One region of the Nostoc sp. MS1 genome, then DNA from elsewhere that is predicted to be linked to it. Evidence: predicted binding sites of a transcription regulator. Region 1 holds the regulator's gene; the other holds the start of a gene.
What was found. The regulator NtcA, encoded in region 1, controls nitrogen genes in cyanobacteria. The targets are predictions, from matches to a motif close to TNTGTANNNNNNNNTACANA.
Positions count from the first base shown of each region.

Region 2: the regulator NtcA is predicted to act here: its motif matches at 1,544-1,563, upstream of glnA (type I glutamate--ammonia ligase).

Region 1 is NZ_AP023441.1:2,803,349-2,809,086, forward strand. Features, by position in the region: gene NSMS1_RS12135 (ABC transporter ATP-binding protein) at 1-984, opposite strand, end outside; gene hisB (imidazoleglycerol-phosphate dehydratase HisB) at 1,158-1,787, opposite strand; gene fabI (enoyl-ACP reductase FabI) at 1,918-2,694, opposite strand; gene ntcA (global nitrogen regulator NtcA) at 3,286-3,957, shown strand; gene NSMS1_RS12155 (DUF3084 domain-containing protein) at 4,137-5,627, shown strand; gene NSMS1_RS12160 (pre-16S rRNA-processing nuclease YqgF) at 5,733-5,738, shown strand, end outside.
Region 2 is NZ_AP023441.1:963,475-969,212, forward strand. Features, by position in the region: gene NSMS1_RS04160 (pentapeptide repeat-containing protein) at 1-171, opposite strand, end outside; gene apcB (allophycocyanin subunit beta) at 817-1,326, opposite strand; gene glnA (type I glutamate--ammonia ligase) at 1,687-3,111, shown strand; gene NSMS1_RS04175 (hypothetical protein) at 3,584-4,423, shown strand; gene NSMS1_RS04180 (hypothetical protein) at 4,553-4,756, opposite strand; gene NSMS1_RS04185 (ferritin-like domain-containing protein) at 5,115-5,738, shown strand, end outside.

The DNA of each region.
Region 1 (5,738 bases):
AGGCTCAAAAGATTGATCTTGTTTTTGAATTTGAGTGATAAAAAATTCTTCTAAAGACTGACGAGATAAATTCATAGAAATAATTCGTCCACCCATCAAGCGAACACTAGCCAGAAAATCGTAATAATCGTCATGCAAAGTACCGCGCCAAGAACCATCAGGTTCAAATGTTAAATTGGGAAGCCATTTTTTGAGAACTTCCCAATCACCGCCTTGACCTTTCATGTGGTATGTATTTTCACTACCTAGTAGTTCATCTAGGGAACCAGAGCAAATTAATTCACCTTTAGAAAGAATGGCGATGCGATCGCAAATTTGCTCCACTTCACTGAGAATATGGCTGTTAAAGAAAATCGTTTTACCTGCGGCTTTCAGTGACAAGATAATTTCTCGCATCCGGTAACGTCCCAAAGGATCTAAACCAGACATAGGTTCATCCAAAAATATTAAGTCTGGGTCATTGATGAGCGCCTGAGCCATACCAACACGCTGTAGCATACCCTTAGAATAACGACGCATCTGTTTCTTACGTGCATCGGCTACAGATAAACCCACTAAATCTAGTAATTCGGGAATGCGTTGACGTTGTAAATCGGTAGGAATTTCAAACAAACCAGCCGCCATTTCTAAAAATTCCCAGCCAGTCAGATACTCATACAAATAAGGATTTTCTGGTAAATACCCAATATGTTGCTTAATCTGGCGATCGCCTAATGGTTTACCCAATAGTAATCCCTTACCAGCAGTAGGACGGATAATTCCTAGCAGTAGTTTTAACAGAGTAGTTTTACCCGCACCATTTGGCCCCAATAAACCAAAAGTTTCCCCTTGATAAACCTCTAAAGAACAGCCTTTAAGAGAAACAACTTTTTGATTCATCCAAAACCCGGTGCGGTAAACTTTTCGCAACTCGGAAGTCAAAACTACCTCTTGGGTATCTGTTGTAGTTAGTTGAGGATTGGAAGTATCTGTAAAAGACTGCATTTGGTTTCAATTAACAATAGTGACTGCACAGGATGGTTATAAAGTACCCAAGAAGACAACTGCGATCGCCACAAGTTTGTTAATTGTTGAAAATTATTTAAGCATGGGGAGTAGGGAGTAGGGAGTAGGGAGTAGGAATTTCTCCCTCATCTCCCTCATCTCCCTCACACCTCCTAAAGCACACCCTTAGAACTAGGAATAGTCCCAGCACGGCGGGGGTCGATTTCTATTGCGGTTCTGACGGCTCTGGCGAAGGCTTTGAATGTAGCCTCAATGATGTGATGGGAGTTAATACCATCTAGCTGACGGATGTGTAGCGTCATTTGGCTGTGGTTGACTAATGCTACAAAAAATTCTCTAACTAATTGAGTGTCATAGTTTCCTACACGTTCGGTAGGGATTTGTAAGCCGTAGCTCAGGTGAGGACGACCGGAAAAGTCTAGTGCTACTTGTACTAAAGCTTCGTCTAAGGGTGCTAAAAAATTGCCGAAGCGGACTATACCTTTGCGATCGCCTAGTGCTTTAGCCAAGGCTTGTCCTAAAGTAATACCTACGTCTTCATTTGTGTGGTGATCATCAATTTCCCAGTCTCCCTTAGCTTGAATATCCAAATCAATCAAGCCGTGGGAAGCAATTTGATGCAGCATATGATCTAAAAAGGGAATGCCAGTGACGGCTTGACAAATTCCCGTACCATCCAGATTTATAGTCACCTGTACATCCGTTTCCCCAGTTGTACGGTGAACAGAAGCAATTCGAGGAATTGAGGATAAATTGAGTTGGGGATAATCGCTGATTTGCATAATTAGGGATGAAGGAGTGGGAAGATATAAGGAAGTAGGGGGAGATGAGGGAGTGGGAAGAGAATTATGTACTGTGGACTGTGGACTGTGGACTAATGACTAATGACTAATGACTAATAATCAAATCTTATTACATTCCCATAATTTCATATCCTGCATCCACATACAGGACTTGTCCGGTGATACCACTAGCTAAATCACTTGCTAAGAAAGCCGCAGTGTTGCCTACTTCTGTTTGTGTAACAGTCCGACGTAGAGGAGCTACTTCTTCTACATGGTGAATCATATCTAAAATGCCACCGACGGCACTAGATGCTAAGGTGCGAATAGGACCAGCAGAGATGGCATTAACGCGAATATTTTGGGGGCCGAGTTCAGATGCTAAATAACGGACACTTGCTTCTAAACCTGCTTTGGCAACACCCATAACGTTGTAGTTAGGAACTGCTCTGACACCGCCTAAATATGTCAGGGTGATAATACTACCGCCTTCGGTCATTAAAGGTTTAGCTGCACCGCTTAATTGCACTAAAGAAAAGGTGCTGATATCCAAAGCTGTGGCAAAACCAGCACGGGAAGTTTGGCTAAAATCTCCTGTCAAATCATCTCTGTTAGCAAAAGCCAAACAATGAATCAGAATATCTAACCTGCCCCATTTATCGCGGATAGTATCAAAGGTGGACTGAATTTGTTCATCGTTTTGAACATTACAGGGAACGAATAAGCTGGGATTGAGGGGTTCTACAAGTTCCGCAACTTTTTTCTCCAATTTGCCGCGTTCATCTGGTAGGTAAGTAATACCAAGGTTCGCTCCTGCTGCGTGCAGTTGTTGGGCAATTCCCCAGGCAATGGAGCGATTATTGGCGATACCTGTAACCAAGGCATTTTTTCCGTTCAGATTCAGCATATACAATTTTGATGTGCTTATTTTGATTTATTCATTAGGAGCATACCTGAATCGTTGACCTATTGGTTAGTGGTTATTGGTCATTAGTCCATAGTCCATAGTCATCGGTCAGTTGTTCGTAGCATTACGGAAATGGAAGATGAGGAAGTAGGTGGAGATGAGGTAGATGAGGTAGATGAGGTAGATGAAATAATTCACTCCTGCCTCCTGCCTTTTGACTGTGGACTAATGACTAATGACTAATGACAAACGGAGTCCTTTATCTATGTTTTATACATTGGTTACAAAAATGTTTATTATTAATGGAGTTTTTTAGAATAAAATGTTTGTTAATTCTTAAGATATTTTCAAGATTACTTAATTTTTTCTGTAAGAAACCTGATGGTTAGAGCAAGTAGAAGTATCTATCAAGAATTGATGGCTAAAAATAGCAGAAATTAGGTATCATTATGAACAAATATCCTTAAAGTTGTGTGTTTGAGTATAGGAAAGTACAGAATGGTTAACGGTGCTTTATTCATTTTTCAGGTGTATTCTTAGGTAATTAGTTTTTAGTTTTTTATTATTCCGGTATTGGGTAGGGGAAGGGAGATGATCGTGACACAAGATAAGGCCCTAGCAAATGTTTTTCGTCAGATGGCAACCGGGGCATTTCCGCCGGTTGTAGAAACGTTTGAACGCAATAAAACGATCTTTTTTCCTGGCGATCCTGCCGAACGAGTTTACTTTCTTTTGAAAGGCGCTGTAAAACTTTCCAGGGTGTACGAGGCAGGAGAAGAAATTACAGTCGCACTGCTACGGGAAAATAGCGTTTTTGGAGTCCTGTCTTTGTTGACAGGAAACAAGTCAGATCGGTTTTACCATGCGGTGGCATTTACTCCAGTAGAATTGCTGTCTGCACCCATTGAACAAGTTGAGCAAGCACTTAAGGAAAATCCTGAACTATCAATGTTAATGCTGCGGGGTCTATCTTCGCGGATTCTGCAAACAGAAATGATGATTGAAACTTTGGCTCACCGAGATATGGGTTCAAGGTTAATCAGTTTTCTGTTAATTCTCTGCCGTGATTTTGGTATTCCCTGTGCAGATGGCATCACCATTGACTTGAAGTTATCTCATCAAGCGATCGCAGAAGCAATTGGTTCCACTCGCGTTACTGTTACGAGGCTATTAGGGGATCTCCGCGAGAAAAAAATGATTTCCATCCACAAAAAGAAAATTACTGTGCATAAACCAGTGACTCTCAGCAGACAGTTCACTTAAAATCAGCCCAGTTAACTGTGATCAAGGGTGGGTGGCGCATGTTATATTTTTGTAAATAACGCATATAGTTGGAACAAAGTCGAAAACCTTGGTAATTTCAGCTATTGCCACCCTCCCATCCTCCACAGATAATGATTGAAAGTAGTAGGCTGTATCTGGACGCAATTCGGTAGCAGAAGATGACCACCGGGTACATCCTCATCGCAGCAATTTTAATTCTGGGAGGTGTAATTGCCACTGTTGGCGATCGCATCGGCACAAGAGTTGGCAAAGCACGCCTCTCACTGTTTAATCTACGCCCTAAAAATACGGCTGTACTGGTAACTATTATTACTGGTGGATTAATTTCTGCCACTACCTTAGCTATTCTATTTCTTGCTGATGAAGGGCTACGGAAAGGGGTGTTTGAGTTAGAAGATATTCAAAAAGACCTCAGACAAAAACGAGAACAGCTCAAAGTTGCTGAGGCACAAAAAAGCCAAGTAGAAGCTGAACGCAATAAAGTTAATCAAGAGTTAGAAATCACCAGAAGCGATAAAAGACAGGTAGAAACTCAGCGCGACGAAGCGAAGAAAGAGAAACTAAAAGCACAGCAAGATTTAGCACAAACACAAGCACAATTCCAGCGCACACAAAGCCGGCTAGGTCAAGTTGTCACGCAATATCAAAAAGCGATCGCCGAACTGCAAAACGTTTACAATCAAAGACAAGCACTACAAGCCGCAGTTGAACAACTCAAGACAGAACGGCAAAAGCTATATGCTGAAGCCAAAAAAGCTATAGAACAGCGTGACAAAGAATTAGCTAACCGTAAACAAGCCATAGAAGAACGCGATAGGGAACTAGCTAACCGTCAACAAGCCGTAGAACAGCGCGATCGCAAAATTTCTGATCTGGATAAAATCATTCAAAACCGTAACCTAGAAATTACCCAAAGAGAAGAAGTACTAGCCAAGCGAGAATCTCGCCTGAAAGAATTAGAAAAACAACAGGATTATTTAGAACAAGAAGTAGCTCGACTGGAAAAATATTATCAGTCATACCGCGACTTACGTTTAGGCAAATTAGCCTTAGTTCGTGGTCAAGTTTTGGCTTCTGCTGTGGTGCGTGTTAATCAAGTTACCGCAGCACGTAAGGTAATATCGCAACTGTTGCAAGAAGCAAACCGTAATGCTAGTTTTGGACTAAGCGAACCTGGGGCGAACTCGGCAAATACCGAATTGCTACGCATTACTCCAGATAGAGTTGAACAACTGATTCAGCAAATAGATGATGGTCGAGAATACGTAGTGAGAATATTCTCGGCTGGCAACTATGTCAGAGGAGAAAAGCAGATAGAATTTTTTGCTGATGCGGCTAGAAATGTATTGGTATTTTCAGGAAGCGAAGTTTTGGCTACAACCACAGCCAATCCTAGCAGTATGACATCTTATGAATTAAGACAGAGGTTAGATTTATTAATTTCTGCTTCTCAATTTCGCGCTAGGAATGCAGGAATTGTTGAAAGCGTGCAAATAGATGGTACAGTGCTGCGCTTTGTTGCTTTATTGAGTCAAATAAATCAATCAATAGAAATTAAAGCTGTCGCTGCCGAAGACACATACACAGCCGGGCCTTTAAGAGTGAGGCTAGTAGTAATTCAAGATGGCAAAGTTATTTTGAGTACTTAAAACCAATTTAGCGATTGAATAAAGATATTACAAAAGCGACAGATATATTTATTTTCTATGTGAAATTTTCAATAACTATTTGTATTAATTTATTTTGAATTTATGATGATT
Region 2 (5,738 bases), 1.8 Mb from region 1:
TTCAATTAAAGTATAAACATAAACACCCTCAAAATCATTTGATGGGTCATCAGGCTTGAGGTTAAATTTTTGCAAAACTTGTAATACTTTTTCATTGTGCCAGAGCTTATCTTGCACATTCTCAACACCCTGACCAACTAATGCACTAATAATGTCATCAATGATAAACATACGTTTTATCAATATTTAGTAATACAACCCCGATCATGAAATGGTTATAACCTAGTATTACTTAGAAAATCCACAAGAAACTGATAATTTATACAAATTCAAAGCCTCTCATCCCGTGGGGGAGAGGTTTGGAGAAGGGTCAAAATCTCCGTCACAAAACGATAAATCATAACTTATGTATTTTTCTTTCTTCGTATGAAACAAACCTACTGCTTTTTAAGGAACATTTAAGATATTTAAAATATTTGATACATCACCAAACACTTTTAAAACATCAAATAACATAGACTGCAAAGATTTTTTATGTTTAATTTATATTGAATCATGTAAATAAATGTTTACAGGTTATTATTAATAATTAAAAAAAGTAAACGCACCTTGCCAATAAGGTCAAAGTGCGATATCTGCAATATTCTTATTTTAAGAATCAACTAGACACAGAAAACTAGACAAAAAGCAGATTGTAATTCTTACCTTCTGCCTCTGGTTGGTGAATCTCGACTTCGCTCGATTACCGCGCAGTCGTTCTCTACGTTCGCGGAGCGTGTCGTAGACAGAGGCTGCGCTAACGCCTTAGCGTCTCTGTTCTCTGCGAGAGGCTACACCAACGCGCAGCGTCCTGGAGGGAAAGAGAACCACTGCCTTTTACACATCTTGCTCGCTTAACTCGCGGGTGATGTGGTCAAAAGGTTCATCAACAAAAGCGGTGTTGGTAATACCTGCACCGACAACTTGAGACTTAACCAAATCCTTGAGAATTTGCACACCACGCACTGTAGGGCCAATGGGTACACCCAAAGAATTGTAGGTTTCCCGCAAGCCTTGTAGCACCCGCTCATCTAAAACATTGGTGTTACCTGCAACCAACGCATAAGTAGCGTAGCGCAAGTAGTAGTCCATATCTCTTAAACAAGCTGCCAAACGACGAGTAGTATAGGCATTACCACCGGGACGAATCAACTCTGGTAGTTCTTCAAACAACTTAGAGCCTGCTTGCTTGACAAGTGCTGCTGCATTAGAGTTAATTGCGGCGGCTGCTTGTACACGAGCAGTACCACTATCAAAATATTCTTTGAGGGTATCGATCGCATTCCGGTCAAAATACCGACCAGCAACGTCATAATTCTTAATTAAGCTTGTTACCGCATCGCGCATTCCTTCTTCTCCCAATCGTTGCTATCTATGATTTGATATTAATTTGGTTGCACTACGCACCAGTAATAAATTTTTGTGCTATTAAAAATAGATTCGGCACAAAAACGATCTATCTGTTACTTATGGATTCTATGCCAAAGTTGACCCCTATGTGATTAACTTTCCCCTTTTGTGTAGATATCGAAAGAAAGGTTAATATTACCTGTAATCCAGGCGTTCTGTAACAAAGGCTACAAAAATAACTAATGTTTAGAATCTAGGATATTTCAGGTGTGTCATCAACTTTGTTCCAATCAGTAGGGTTTAGATGCTTTGGCGATTCTGGTTTGAATTTAAGAAATTGGCAGAGAAGGAGTAAAAATGACAACTGCACAAGAAATCTTGAAAAAAATTCAAGATGAAAAAATTGAGCTGATTGACCTCAAGTTCATCGATACAGTAGGTACTTGGCAGCATCTCACCGTCTACCAAAATCAAATCGATGAAAGCTCCTTCACCGACGGCGTTCCCTTCGACGGTTCTAGCATCCGGGGTTGGAAAGCAATCAACGAATCCGACATGACAATGGTTCTCGATCCTAACACTGCGTGGATCGACCCATTCATGGAAGTTCCTACCCTCAGTATCACCTGTAGCATCAAAGAACCCCGTACAGGAGAATGGTATAATCGTTGTCCACGGGTTATCGCTCAAAAAGCTATCGACTACCTAGTTTCTACTGGTGTTGGTGATACAGCATTCTTTGGCCCAGAAGCTGAGTTCTTCATCTTCGACAGCGCCCGCTTTGCCCAAGGCGCTAACGAAGGCTTCTACTTCCTAGACTCTGTAGAAGGTATTTGGAACTCTGGTAAAGAAGGTACACCAGATAAACCCAACCTGGCTTACAAACCCCGGTTTAAAGAAGGTTACTTCCCTGTTGCACCAACAGATTCTTTCCAAGATATTCGGACAGAAATGCTGTTGACGATGGCGAAATTAGGCGTACCCATCGAAAAACATCACCACGAAGTAGCAACTGGTGGTCAGTGCGAATTAGGCTTCCGCTTCGGTAAATTAATCGAAGCTGCCGACTGGTTGATGATTTACAAATACGTCATCAAGAACGTTGCTAATAAGCATGGCAAAACTGTTACTTTCATGCCAAAACCAATTTTTGGCGATAACGGTTCTGGTATGCACTGTCACCAGTCTATCTGGAAAGATGGCAAGCCTCTATTCGCGGGTGATAAGTATGCAGGTTTGAGCGAAATGGCGTTGCATTACATTGGTGGTCTTCTCAAGCACGCACCAGCGCTGTTAGCAATTACCAACCCCAGCACCAACTCCTACAAGCGTCTAGTTCCTGGTTACGAAGCACCTGTTAACTTGGCTTACTCCCAAGGAAACCGTTCTGCTTCTATCCGTATTCCTCTGTCTGGGACTAACCCCAAAGCCAAGCGCCTAGAGTTCCGTTGTCCAGATGCTACTTCTAACCCCTACTTGGCATTTGCTGCCATGTTGTGTGCAGGTCTTGATGGCATCAAAAACAAAATTGACCCAGGCCAGCCCTTAGATAAGAATATCTATGAACTCTCTCCAGAAGAACTGGCGAAAGTTCCTTCCACACCCGGTTCTTTAGAACTTGCATTGGAAGCACTAGAAAACGACCACGCATTCTTAACAGAAACAGGCGTATTCACCGAAGACTTTATCGAAAACTGGATTGATTACAAACTGGCTAACGAAGTTAAACAGTTGCAATTACGTCCTCATCCTTACGAGTTTCATCTCTACTACGACGTTTAATTAATAAGCGTATCTACGAGTGTAAACTGCCACCCTTGCGGGTGGCTTTTTTTGACAATTCTTATGTGTTGGTTGTGGACTACTGACGTTTGACTGTCAACTGTTAAGTGTCAATGAACCTCATAACTCAATACGGTTCAGTTAAGCTTTTGATCCTCCCTAACCCCCTTTAAAAAGACTACGGTGTACACACAAGTCTGATAACCTAGTCCCACAATCTTTTGATCCCCCCTAACCCCCCTTTTTTAAGGGGGAAACAAGAATCAAAGTCCCCCTTTTTAAGGGGGATTTAGGGGGATCTAGAAGAATTGGGTTCTACTAACTGAACCGTATTGCCTTATAACTGTGTAATTTAAAGAAGTCATAGCTGACTATGAATATTTGACTATTAATATGCTCTTTACATATTGTACTTAGGTATTATGTTGTAATTTAAAACTAATAATCAAAAACTAACTTACTCTTCAAGACTATGGAAAAACAGAATAATTTCTGTTGCTGCACTATGGCTTTGGGTGAAAACTACTGCGCTTTAGCATTAGAACTAGCCAAAGACCTGGAAAAGCATTCGCCAGACATTCCTCTTGTCGTGTTGACAGATAGTCCTAAGTATTTTAAGTCTCAAAGTAACGTTTTGGCATTTAAACATCATCAAGTAAGCTTTGGTTGTTATCACGATAAGCGATTTGCGATCGCCAAAGCAATTTCGCTTTTCAACTCTTGCTTATTTCTGGATGCAGATATGCGTATCCTCGCTCCTATCCCCTTAAACATCAAATGGCAACCAGGAATTACAGCCAAAATCGTCTGGAAAGATATCACCAAACATAATAAAAATCCTTTTGAACTAAAACTTCTGCATCAGATGGCGAACAAGTTAAGCCTGAAGCTAGAGGATATCGATTTTGTTCATGAATGTTTATTTGTTGTCACAAGAGATTCAGGCCTTGAATTAGAATTTCTCAATTATTGGGGCAAAATTGCCCCCTATTTTGAACTGCGGGGTTTTTATAGAGGAGAAGGACACACAATAGGTTTAGCAGCAGCAAAAGTAGGATTACCTATTAGAAGAGATGCAATGAATGAGATTGTGTTTTTTAAAGACAAATTAGAACTACAGGCAATTAAACGTGGTGAAGCTAATCCTTTAGATACAGCCGAATATTTTGAGAAGCAACGCTCTTTAGAATACCCTACACGTTCAATTATCAATAAAGCTTTAAACAAGGTTAAAACCTCGTATTACAATCTCTACCGCTTACTCAACTTATTAACTATTACTATGATGGACTTGAGATTTTATGGTAGGTAGCTAAATTTTTAATTTAAAAATCTAAAAAGTATATTTTCAATAAACACTATCTATAAGTAGATTAGGGGAAATAGCTCGTTGTTTTAAATATTTCCCCTAATAAGATACAGATAGCAGCATTATCAAAACTTAGCTCATCGACGCATTGCTACTGCCATAAATCGCGCGTGTAGTTGGGTCGATTTTGCCTTGAGTGGGATTCCAATAATGGGATAGTTCTTCAGCAGGAAGACCGAGTTCTTGTGCTGCACGCATCAGCATGGATTGTTGACGGTTCTTAACTTGCTGATATTGGCGCATCATGATTGCACGAGACTTTTCTTGAATAGACATATCACAGTCCTCCTATTGAGTTTGAGTTCGTTTGACTTCTTTCCATAATCAATATATCAATAATTCTGTATCTTATGCTACGAAATTGCTAGTTTGTAATATTTTTTAATATTTGCTGTAATGGCGATGGCGTAACCGCCCAGCATAGCTGATCGCGGTTTTTTCCTCAAAAAGATAAGACGTTATCATTGAAATAAGGATGGTGTAAGAAATACCTTCCTCAAGAGTGATAGTTTATTTGTTACATTAGTTTACATTATTCTCATGTAGGAAATCTTCGCTGAGGCAGTGTGAGTACAGGTGTTGAGACAACCTCAATTACTGCCAGTCACCCAAGTTAACAAACTCACATAAAAGTATGACAGTTGTTTATCCAAAGAAATTTCAGAATAATTTGAGTGCGAGGGATGTTCTCAAGCAGGTAGTGCGCGATCGCGAAGTTCACCTGATTACCCTCAACCGTTATCGTTATAGTGAGCAACGCAGTTGTAAAGACCTGACTGATGTTATTGAAAAGCTAAATGGTAAGCCACCAGAACTAATTAAAGATTTATCTCACCACATTTCCGATGAAGCACGTCATGCGATGTGGTTAACTGATTTGTTGGTGGACTTGGGTGCAGATGTGGGAACTCCCCCAGGAAATTCCTACATTGATGAATTTGAAAGGTTACTAGATCAGGATGCCTACGTTGCTGCGGAGGATCTAGAAGATGGTATTATTGCTGCCTTAGCTGCGATTAACGTCACTGAGAAGCGTGGTTGTGAGTATTTCTCTGCCCACATTTACGCCCTTAAACAAGCACCCCAAACAGAGGAAAATATTAGAATCCGCGAAACCATTGAAAAAATTCTGCCAGAAGAAGCTGGACATGTTCGTTGGGGTAATCGTTGGTTAGCGCAGATAGCAGATAAAAGTGCAGAACATCGCCAAAAAGTCGAGCAAGCCAAGCTCAAGTATGCGGCTATTGAACAAGCAGCC